3 regions of the Streptomyces sp. NPDC026673 genome follow, and region 3 is predicted to be linked to each of the others. Evidence: riboswitches for the same ligand, from Rfam matches in the RefSeq annotation. Region 3 holds a riboswitch; each other region holds the start of a gene.
The links. Region 3 has a riboswitch for cyclic di-AMP ahead of AB0F62_RS38195 (C40 family peptidase). Riboswitches for the same ligand answer to the same signal wherever they lie in the genome.

Region 1 (3,267 bases), on a different contig from region 3:
GAGGTCAGCCTCTGGGAGGTCGAGCACACGATGACCCCCGACGGGCGTCCGGTGTGCGAGGTGTACGCCGACGAGACGGCGGCCTGCGACTCCGCGGACGTACGGCTCGAGGCCCTCTAGCCGCCCTCTAGCCGGACGCCGCGGATCCCGGCGGGATCCCGGCGGGATCCCGGCCGGATTGCGGCCGGAGTGCAGCCGGAGGAAATTGGGGCGTAGGCGAGTCGATGGGAGGCGGGAGGTTCCCATGGCGGTCCTGGCGGAGGTCGAGTTCCCCGGCGTGACGGCCCTGCAGTACGAGGAGGCGAACCACCGCGCGGGGTTCGGGCCCGAGCACCCTCCCGCGGGACTGCTCTCGCATGCCGCCGTGATCACCAACGAGGGTCTGCGACTGGTCAATGTGTGGCAGTCCGCGCAGGCGCTGGAGGCCTTCATGGAGATCATGATGCCCGCCGCCAAGGAGTCCGGGTTCCCGGAGCCGAGCGGGCCGCCGAGGGTCTCGGAGCTGTACAACTTCGTCGTTCCCTAGGCGGACCGCGAGGGGGCCCGCGGGAGCGGAGACGACGGACCGGCGGCACTGGTGTCGGGGGGTGTCACCAGGCCGCCGGTGTCTGTGGCGTCGTTCGCCGTCGGGTTGCCCCGGACGGACTCAGACGGAGATGCCCTTGCTGCGCAGCCAGCCCATCGGGCCGATCGGGTCGCCGCCGCCGGGGCGCACCTCCAGGTGCAGGTGCGGGCCGGTGACATTGCCGGTCGCGCCGACGCGGCCGATGGTGTCACCGGTGTTGACCTTGCCGGAGGTGACGATCATCGAGGAGAGGTGGCAGTACCAGAGCTCGGTGCCGTCGTCGAGGGTCAGGATGATGCGGTAGCCGTAGGAACCGGCCCATCCGGCCTCGGTGATGGTGCCGCTGTGGATGGCCTTGACCGGGGTGCCGGTCGGGGCGGCGAAGTCCTGGCCGGTGTGGGTGTTGGCCCACAGCGAGCTGGACTCGCCGAAGCCGGCGGTCAGCGTGTACGAGGAGACCGGCTTGACGAAGCTCTTGGCGAGCTCGGCCAGGCGCTCGGCCTCGAGCTTCTTCGCCGCCTCCGCCGCGGCCTTCTTCTTGGCGGCGGCCTCGGCGCGGACCCGCTCAGCCGCCGCGGACTTGGCGGCCTTGGCGGTGGCCTCCTGCTGCGCCGCGTTCCTGGCGGCCCGGTCGGCGGCGTTCCGCTGCTGCTGGGCCTGGTCGAGGATGCGGTTGCGCAGCGCCTCCCCCGCGTCGGGACGCAGGGCCTCGGCGACGGGCTTGGCCTCGGGGGCGCTGTCGTCGTCGACCAGGGCGCCGATGCCGGGCAGCTGGGACGCGTCGGGCAGGTGGGGAAGGGAGACGGGAAGCGGGTTCTTGCCCTCGGCGGTGGCGACCCCTCCGACGCCCAGCACGGCCACGGCCGCCACTCCGAAGACCGCGGAACCGCGGCCCATGGAACGCTGCTTGGCGACGCGGTGCCGGCCGCGCACGGGGGCGGTGGACTCCTCGGTGGGGTTCCACGGCTCGGCCTGCGGGCCTTCGTAGAGTGCGGCGCCGGACTGCGGGCCGTCCTCGGGCTCGATCTCGCCGAACGGGTGCGCGACGGCGGCTGTCTCGTACGCCTCGCCCGCGGCACCGGTCTCGGGCTCCGTGACGGGCTCGTGCTCCGCGGCGGCCTCGGACTGCGTGGGGGCCTCGGACTGCGTGGCGTTGGCGGCTTCGAACCAGCCGGCGGCCATGTTCCACTGGCCGGTGTCCCAGCCGTCGATCGCGTTCTTCGTCGGCGGCGCCTGCTCGGCAGCCGGGGGGTTCCAGCCGGCTGCGATGTTCCACTCGGCGGTGTCCCACTCGGGGTACGAGGTGACGGACCCCTGTTGCTGTCCGGGTATCAGGGCAGGCTCGTTCGACGCCACTCGGGCGCGCTCCTTTCCTTCCTTCTCGCCTACCGGGTTAGCTGACGGGTTCGGAGCAGGAAGGTCTCCTACGAGGACCGCGAACGGCCCCCGATTCACCCCAGGAAGTGGTTCCCCGGTTCCCGCGGACGGGATTCGGCAAGCGCACGGCGCCGCCCTGTCGGCGGCGGGACGACCGCGCTGCGTTATCGAACGTTAATAGAGGCGCCCGCCAATTCCAAGCCACTCAAGCGAGTTCATGACGGGAATCTATGGGGATGGAAAGGACATTAACGGACATCAGGGCGTGACAGCCGTGACCTACGGGAGATGTGAGTGTGCGTCAGTCGTTATGCGGAAGGGAGCGGCCTGCTCACGAGGAGTGATGGTCACCCCGGGATCCCGCCGCCCAACGCGCGGCCCAGACGGCCGTCGAGACGCCCGGTCGCCACGTCGGCGCCGCGGTGCGCCGAGAGCATTCCGTGCACTTCACGCCGCGGGACCGGGGAGAACGTGACGTAGTGCGCGGTCGCCGGACGCGCCCTGGCGGCCTGCGGCGCGCACCGCGGCGAGGCCGCGCAATCGGAGGCCGCGGCGGACGGCGCGGGCGAGGGTTCCGAGCCGCGACCCTCGGGGCGGTCGCGGAACCAGGCGCGGGGGTCGTGAGGATCGTCACAGTTGACATCCCCGGTGCCGTATGCAGACTGCCGCGCGAGGGCTAAACCCGCCCGGAGCGGGTCATGTTGGGCATCGCGTCCGGTCGGGAAGCGGATCGGGTCCGCGGCGTCGCCGGTCACCAGTCGCCGGTCACCAGTCGCCGGTCACCGGTCACCCGTCACTGGTCACCGCGACGCCCAGGCTCTGCCCGCCGTGGGCGGCGCCCCCGGGGAGCCGGGCCACACCGAAGCGGACACCGGGGCGAGGCTGGCGTCGAGCCGGTTGCAGGCGTGGGACCAATTGCGCATCAGCGCACTCCGCCCTCCGTGAACCGGGCGAGGACGACCGCTCAGTCCGCTTCCGGGGATTCCGGGTTGAGGTTGTCGGCCACCGAGCCGGCCGAGCTCGTCCAGGCCCTCGCGCAGCCCGTCCTCGGTGCCGATGTAGCGGGCCGTCGCCGTCGGCGAGTTCGACCCCCGCGGCCCAGAAGGTCTCCAGGGTGTTGACGGTCAGGCCCTCATACGCCCGCAGTTGGGTGGTGCGGGCGGCACCGGTGACCCGTCCCGTCCCCGTGGCGTCGGCCCCTCCCATGTACCCCGGGCCGGCCCGTCCCGGGGCGCCGCACGGCAGGCGCACACGCGGCTTCCGGGGCGGGCCTCCGGAGGACACGCCGCGGGACCGGGCGGATCGTGCACGGCACCGCGTACGGC
Region 2 (3,267 bases), on a different contig from region 3:
TCGTCGTGCTCCTGGTCGGCGACATAGCCGGTGATGACCGGGCCCTGGCCGGCCTCCGTCCACAGGTTCTTGGGGCGGCGGGAGGCGTTGCGCTCGATGACGGCGTTGGCGGCCGACAGGATGGTCTGGGTGGAGCGGTAGTTCTGCTCCAGCAGGATGGTGCGGGCCTGCGGGTAGTCCTCCTCGAACTGGAGGATGTTGCGGATCGTCGCCCCGCGGAAGGCGTAGATGCTCTGGTCGGCGTCGCCGACCACGCACAGCTCGGCGGGCCCCTCGCCGCCCTCCTCCGCGTCACCGGTCCCGACCAGCTCGCGCACCAGCGTGTACTGGGCGTGGTTGGTGTCCTGGTACTCGTCGACCAGGACGTGGCGGAAGCGGCGCCGGTAGTGCTCGGCGACGTCCGGGAAGGCCTGGAGCAGGTTGACCGTGGTCATGATGATGTCGTCGAAGTCGAGCGCGTTGGCCTCGCGCAGCCGCGACTGGTACATCGCGTAGGCCTCGGCGAGCTTCTTCTCGAAGGGGTTCTCCGCCTGGTCCGCGAAGGTCTCCTCGTCGATGAGCTCGTTCTTGAGGTTGGAGACCTTGGCGCTGAAGGACTTCGGCGGGAACTGCTTGGGGTCCAGGTCCAGGTCGCGGCAGACCAGCGCCATCAGGCGCTTGGAGTCGGCCGCGTCGTAGATCGAGAAGCTGGAGGTGAAGCCGAGCTTCTTGGACTCCCGGCGCAGGATGCGGACGCACGCGCTGTGGAAGGTGGAGACCCACATCACGTTGGCGCGCGGGCCGACCAGCTGCTCGACGCGCTCCTTCATCTCGCCGGCGGCCTTGTTGGTGAAGGTGATCGCCAGGATCTGGCCCGGGTGCACCTTGCGGGCGCCCAGCAGATACGCGATGCGGTGGGTGAGCACCCGGGTCTTGCCGGAGCCGGCGCCGGCGACGATGAGCAGCGGGGAGCCGGAGTGCTCGACCGCGGCGCGCTGCTCCTCGTTGAGCCCCTCGAGCAGCGCGGCCGGGTCGACGGCCGGGCGCGCGGCGCCGTCGCGGTAGTACGCGTCCCGGTCGACGGGCGCGTCGAAGCGCCCCTCGAAGAGATCGTCGGGCACCGTCTCGGGCTCGTCCTCGGGAGGCGGCGGGGGCTGCTCCTCCGTCGGTTCGAGGCCGGCCAGGAAGCTGTCGTCAAAGAGGCTGCTCATCGCCTCCCGAGTCTAGGGCGTGGGACGGACAGCGTTGCCCCGCTTGCCCGAGCCCGCCCGAGCCCGCCCGGGTCCGCCGGGTCCCCGTCCGCACCCCCGGTCGCCCCCGGACACCGCCGCCGGTCGCCTCCGCCGGTCGCGGCGCGCCACCGTCCCGACACGGCCGGTCCCCGGAGCGGCCGCGTCACGGCCCCGAATCGTGAAGGTCACGAAATGATTGCGGACAAATCGAACACCAGGGTTCCCACAGACCCCCGCAGTTGACTACCGTGCCGCATCAGGCGGTCCGCTCCGAGCGGCGGCGACCGTGCCGTCACGGGCCGCCTCCGCTGAGTCCGGCGACCGCCGGAGCCGGGGACCCACGACCTTGGGGTGAATCGGTCCGTACGAGCGCGGCGCGCCCGGACGGACGGTAGGGCGGCCTTCCGAAGCCCGAACCCGACAGCTAACCCGGTAGGCGGTCCACGGAAGGAGCCGCCCGACTTGGCGACGCACCGCAAGCCGCGCCCCCGCGCGCTGACCGTCCCCGGCCCTCGTGCTGCCGTGGGACTCACGACCGCCGCACTGGCGACGGTCACCCTCTTCGGCGAGAGCGCGAGCGCCGCGCCCGCCTCACCCGACAAGCCCTCGATCACCGAGGTCAAGGCCCGGGTCGACACGCTCCACCACCAGGCCGAGGCCGCCACCGAGCGGTACAACGGCGCCAAGGAGCAGGCCGACAAGCAGCGGTCGCGGGCCGACGCGCTGCTCGACCAGGTGGCCCGCAAGACCGAGACGCTCAACGACGCCCGCCGCACGATCGGCGAGTACGCGGCGGCGCAGTACCGCGGCGGCGGTCTGGACGGGACGACGACCTTCCTGCTCACCTCCGACCCGCAGCAGTTCCTGGACCAGGCGCACCTGATGAACCGCCTGTCCGACCGCCAGGAGCAGGCGCTGGAGACCTTCCGCGCCGAGCAGGCCGTAACGACGCAGAAGCGCGCGGAGGCCGTCGAGAGCCTGCAGAAGCTGACCGAGGCGCAGCAGCGGCTGAACACGGAGAAGACGGCCGTCAAGCAGAAGCTGGCCGCGGCGCAGAAGCTGCTGAACAGCCTCACCGCCCAGGAGAAGGCCCGGTTGGCGGCGCTGGAGAAGAAGCGCCAGGAGGAGGCGGCCGAGAAGGCCGCCCAGATCGCCGCCAGGGAGAAGGCCGCGGCGCAGAACACCGCCTCGGGTTCGTCCACGGGCTCGACGGCCGCGTCCGGGACCTACGCCGCCAAGGCGGCCAAGGCGATCGAGTTCGCGCGCGCCCAGTTGGGCAAGCCGTACGTGTACGGCGCCACGGGCCCGAACTCCTACGACTGCTCGGGCCTGACCCAGGCCGCCTGGGCCGCCGCGGGCGTCTCCATCCCCCGCGTCACCTACGACCAGGTCGACTTCGGCAGCCGTGTCACCGCCGACCAGTTGCAACCGGGCGACCTGGTCTTCTTCTACTCGGACATCACCCACGTCGGCCTCTACATCGGCGGCGGCCAGATGATCCACGCCCCGCACACGGGCAGCGTCGTGAAGATCGCCCCGATCACCGAGATGCCGATCTACGGTTACGCCCGGATGGCCTGAGCGGTCCGCGCGGTGCTCAGGTCCACAGCACGGCGATGAAGATGTTGGCGGTGGTCAGCGCGCCCACGGTGCCGAAGGCCGCCGCCGGCACCTTCTCCTCGTCCCGCTTGACGTAGACCAGGCCGAGGATCACCACCAGGATCGCGAGCTTGATGCCGATCTTGATGTTGTTGACCGGCTGGTCGTCGGCCTGGTTGAGGCCGACCAGCACCACCCCGGTGACGAGCATGGTCAGCGCGCCGTGCAGCATGCCCGGAACGAAGCGGGCCTCGCCACGGCCCATGGCCTTCATCTGGGTGAGGAAGCCGCCCAGCAGCGCGGCGATGCCGATGATGTGCAGGCCGACGAAGAGGTTGATGAGTACGTCCATGGCTCAGGACCCTAGTCACGCCCATACCAGCACCCGGCACCGAGGTGCCCCTCTTCCCTCACATCGGTCACGGCCGGACCGCAAGTGACCAGGTCACCCGTCGAA
Region 3 (3,267 bases):
CCGGATTAAGGGCACGATGAGTGACACTCTGGCGCGTGAGTGCCGTCCGGATCGTGCCGCGCGGAAGGCGGGGCACGGCGCCGTCGGCTGCCGCGCGTACGGCCACGGGCGCGGCCGCGTCGGAGTCCTGGGCACGGCGGGAAAGGGACAGCGTCGCCATGGCAGACCACCAGGAAGCATCCGTCACCCTGCCGAGCGACCCTGCCTCGGTCCCCGCGGTACGTCGCTACGTGAGCGACCTGCTGGCGGAGTGGGGCATGCCGGATGACTCGGAACCCGCCGACTCCGTACGGCTCATCGTCTCCGAACTCGCGACCAACGCCGTGCTGCACACCCTCGGTCAGTCGCCGACGTTCACCCTCGACATCCAGCTGGACCGCGACGAGCAGCTGCGCATCGGGGTCACCGACAGCCACCCGCGGTGGCCGCGGAGACTGCCCGCGGCCGTCCAGCAGGACAACGGCCGGGGCATGGTGATTATCCGTCATCTCACGGCGGAGGCGGGCGGCACGCTCCTGGTCACGCCCACCCCCGAGGGCGGCAAAACGGTGTGGATCAGCCTCCCCTGGGCCGCCGCCGCCGTCGAGTGACCCCGGTGGCCCTCACTCCTCCCGGGTGAGCAGCAGCGCTTCCGCGCCCATCGGCACGAAGCCCGCGGCCGTGAACGCCCGCACGCTCGCGGCGTTGCCCGGGGCGATCTGCGCCCACACGGTCTCCCCGTCCGGGACGAGATGCCGCGCCGCCAGGGCCAGCCGGCGGCCGAGCCCGGCGCCGCGCGCCCCCGGGTCTACCTCCACGGCCGCCTCCCAGCGGCCCGCCACACCCCGGCCCGTCAGGACCGTGCCCCCGGGCACCGTCCACGCCCGTACGGCGTCGCGGTGCCGCAGGGCCCGCACGATCCGTGGATGTCCCCGGTCGCCGGTCTCCCGCAGGGCCGGGCCCGGGCCGGACGGCGGCGGTCCGGGCAGCGCGGGCGCGGCGGTGAGGAGGTCGACGTTGTTCACCGCGCGGCCCAGGAGCCCGCACAGCGCGGTGAGGAACGGCGGATTGAGCGGCGCCGAGAGGTCACCGGGCGGCAGGAGCCCGCGGATCCGTTCGGCGTCGGCGTCCGCGAAGACCACGGTGTGGGCGGTGAAGGCGATCACCCCGGCATCGCGCGGCCCGGGCTGCGGCACGATCGTCACCGAGCCGTCCGCGGGCGGGAAGAGGCCCGCGGCGGCATCGGCGAGGATCCGTTCGAGCGTCATGCCGGCACGCTACCGCCACGTCCACGGCGCCGGTCGCGTTGCCCGGGAGCCCCGGCTCCCGGGCAACGCGACCGGGGTCACCTCACCCGGCCGTACCAGACGCTGCGGCTCCAGATCTTCTCCAGCCGCACCTTTCCGCCTGGCTTGGGGGAGTGCCAGATCTTCCCGTGCCCCGCATACATCCCCACGTGGTAGATGTTGCTCCCGTAGTGGAAGAAGACCAGGTCACCACGGGTCCGCGCGGACTTCCGGATGTGCCGGACGCTGTTGTACTGCGCCGCCGCGGTGCGCGGGAGCTTCTTGCCCACCTTCTTGAAGGAGTAGAAGGTGAGCCCCGAGCAGTCGAACCGGCGCGGGCCGGCGGCCCCGTACGCGTACGGCGCTCCCCTCTTGGACGCCGCGATCTTCAGTGCCTTGGCGGAGACCGTCGCCGCGTCGGCCTGCTGGGCGAGGTCCGGCAGTACCGCGGGACCGGCCACGGCGGCCGCCGTGAGGGCGGAGGCCGCCCCCAGCCGGCACAGCACCGCGGACATGGCTGTCGGCGCACTCATGCGCAACCCTTCGTCGTCCGCCTGCGAAGGATGACCTGTCGGGTTCGGGCAGGCGAAGATGCCCGGCCGCTGCTGCGGCTTCACCCCAAGGGACCGGCGATGGCGCCGGTCCCGTCCTGCTCGGGTCCTCCGCTCCTGCCGATGCGTCGGTGTCGACCTGGCATCCGCGGCGGCGGCAGGATTCGGCGTCCGCGCGGACCGCCCCGCCGGGATGACGGGGGCTTGTCGTCGAAGGGATGATCACCCACCGAAGCGGCCGATTCCCAGCACAACCGGTCGAATGTGAGTCTCTTCACGACTCACCTATTCGGGTGGACTCCGCGGCGGGGGACTCTGTCTGACGAGTCGAAAGGAGTCGAACACCTGGGATGGAGTGCCGTATTCCCCATGTGTGCGGCCATATCGCGCAAGTCGGGGACACTCGGGCGTCCACGGCAAGTACAACGATCGGGCGAGTCCATTCGGTTCGAGTTCGCGCCGCTCGAACGGACCAGTGCGGTGACGCTCCGTCAGCGTGGCCGGGGTGAGGGCAAGGTCACCTGGCCGGCTCGGCGTTCGCCGTCGAGCACCCGCAGGGCCCGTTCCATGGTCCCCGTGTGCACCTCGTTCTCCCCGCGCATGTGCATCAATGTCAGCGCGTCACGCAGCTCCGCCGCCCGTCCCACCAGGGCCTGCGCGGCGCGCAGTGCCCCGTAGGTGTCCCGGGAGCGGGACGGATTGATCCGGCCCAGCAGGTCCACGACCTCCAGATAGGCGTCGATGAGTTCGCCCTCGGCCCGGGTCAGGGCCGGGAGCGGCGGAAGTTCGGGCACCACGGCCGGTCACCGCAGGGTGCGCGGGGCGCGGCCGGCGTCGCCCTTGCGGCTCAGCGTCAGCCGGTCGACCAGGCCGTAGGCCACGGCCGACGGGGCGTCAAAAATCGTGTCCCGCTCGATGTCGGCCCGGATCCGCTCCGGTTCCCGGCCGGTGTGACGTACCAGCAGCTCCTCCAACTGTTCCCGTCGGCGAAGCAGTTCCCTGGCCTGGATCTCCAGGTCCGCCGTGGTGCCCTGGATCGCCTCCGCGAACGACGGCTGGTGGATCAGCACCCGCGCGCCGGGGGTCGCCATCCGCTTGCCGGGCGCTCCGGCGGCGAGCAGGACCGCCGCCGCCGAGGCGGCCTGGCCGACGCACACCGTCGACACGTCGCAGGTGACGAACTGCATGGTGTCGTAGATCGCGGTCATGGCGGTGAAGGACCCGCCGGGGGAGTTGATGTAAAGCGAGATGTCCCGCTCCGGCGAGGTGGCCTCCAGATGGATCAGCTGGGCCATCACGTCGTTCGCCGAGGTGTCGTCGATGGGCGTCCCGAGGAGCACGATCCGCTCCTGGAGCAGCTTGGAGTACGGGTCCATGGAGCGGACACCCTCGCTGGTGCGCTCGGTGAACTCGGGCAGGACGTAGCGGGCGGTCGGTCGAAGCATCGCTGC

Region 1: linked by a shared signal. The riboswitch ahead of AB0F62_RS00400 (M23 family metallopeptidase) and the one ahead of AB0F62_RS38195 (C40 family peptidase) in region 3 are both predicted to bind cyclic di-AMP.
Region 2: linked by a shared signal. The riboswitch ahead of AB0F62_RS35165 (NlpC/P60 family protein) and the one ahead of AB0F62_RS38195 (C40 family peptidase) in region 3 are both predicted to bind cyclic di-AMP.

What each region holds. Positions count from the first base shown of each region.
Region 1 is NZ_JBEZXR010000001.1:84,528-87,794, reverse strand. It holds gene AB0F62_RS00410 (DUF6227 family protein) at 1-120, shown strand, start outside; gene AB0F62_RS00405 (hypothetical protein) at 245-526, shown strand; gene AB0F62_RS00400 (M23 family metallopeptidase) at 647-1,591, opposite strand; cyclic di-AMP (ydaO/yuaA leader) riboswitch at 1,933-2,072, opposite strand.
Region 2 is NZ_JBEZXR010000079.1:14,874-18,140, forward strand. It holds gene pcrA (DNA helicase PcrA) at 1-1,190, opposite strand, end outside; cyclic di-AMP (ydaO/yuaA leader) riboswitch at 1,508-1,666, shown strand; gene AB0F62_RS35165 (NlpC/P60 family protein) at 1,674-2,792, shown strand; gene AB0F62_RS35170 (hypothetical protein) at 2,809-3,162, opposite strand.
Region 3 is NZ_JBEZXR010000098.1:16,626-19,892, reverse strand. It holds gene AB0F62_RS38205 (ATP-binding protein) at 159-590, shown strand; gene AB0F62_RS38200 (GNAT family N-acetyltransferase) at 603-1,247, opposite strand; gene AB0F62_RS38195 (C40 family peptidase) at 1,325-1,798, opposite strand; cyclic di-AMP (ydaO/yuaA leader) riboswitch at 1,802-1,960, opposite strand; gene AB0F62_RS38190 (hypothetical protein) at 2,308-2,613, opposite strand; gene AB0F62_RS38185 (ATP-dependent Clp protease proteolytic subunit) at 2,620-3,261, opposite strand.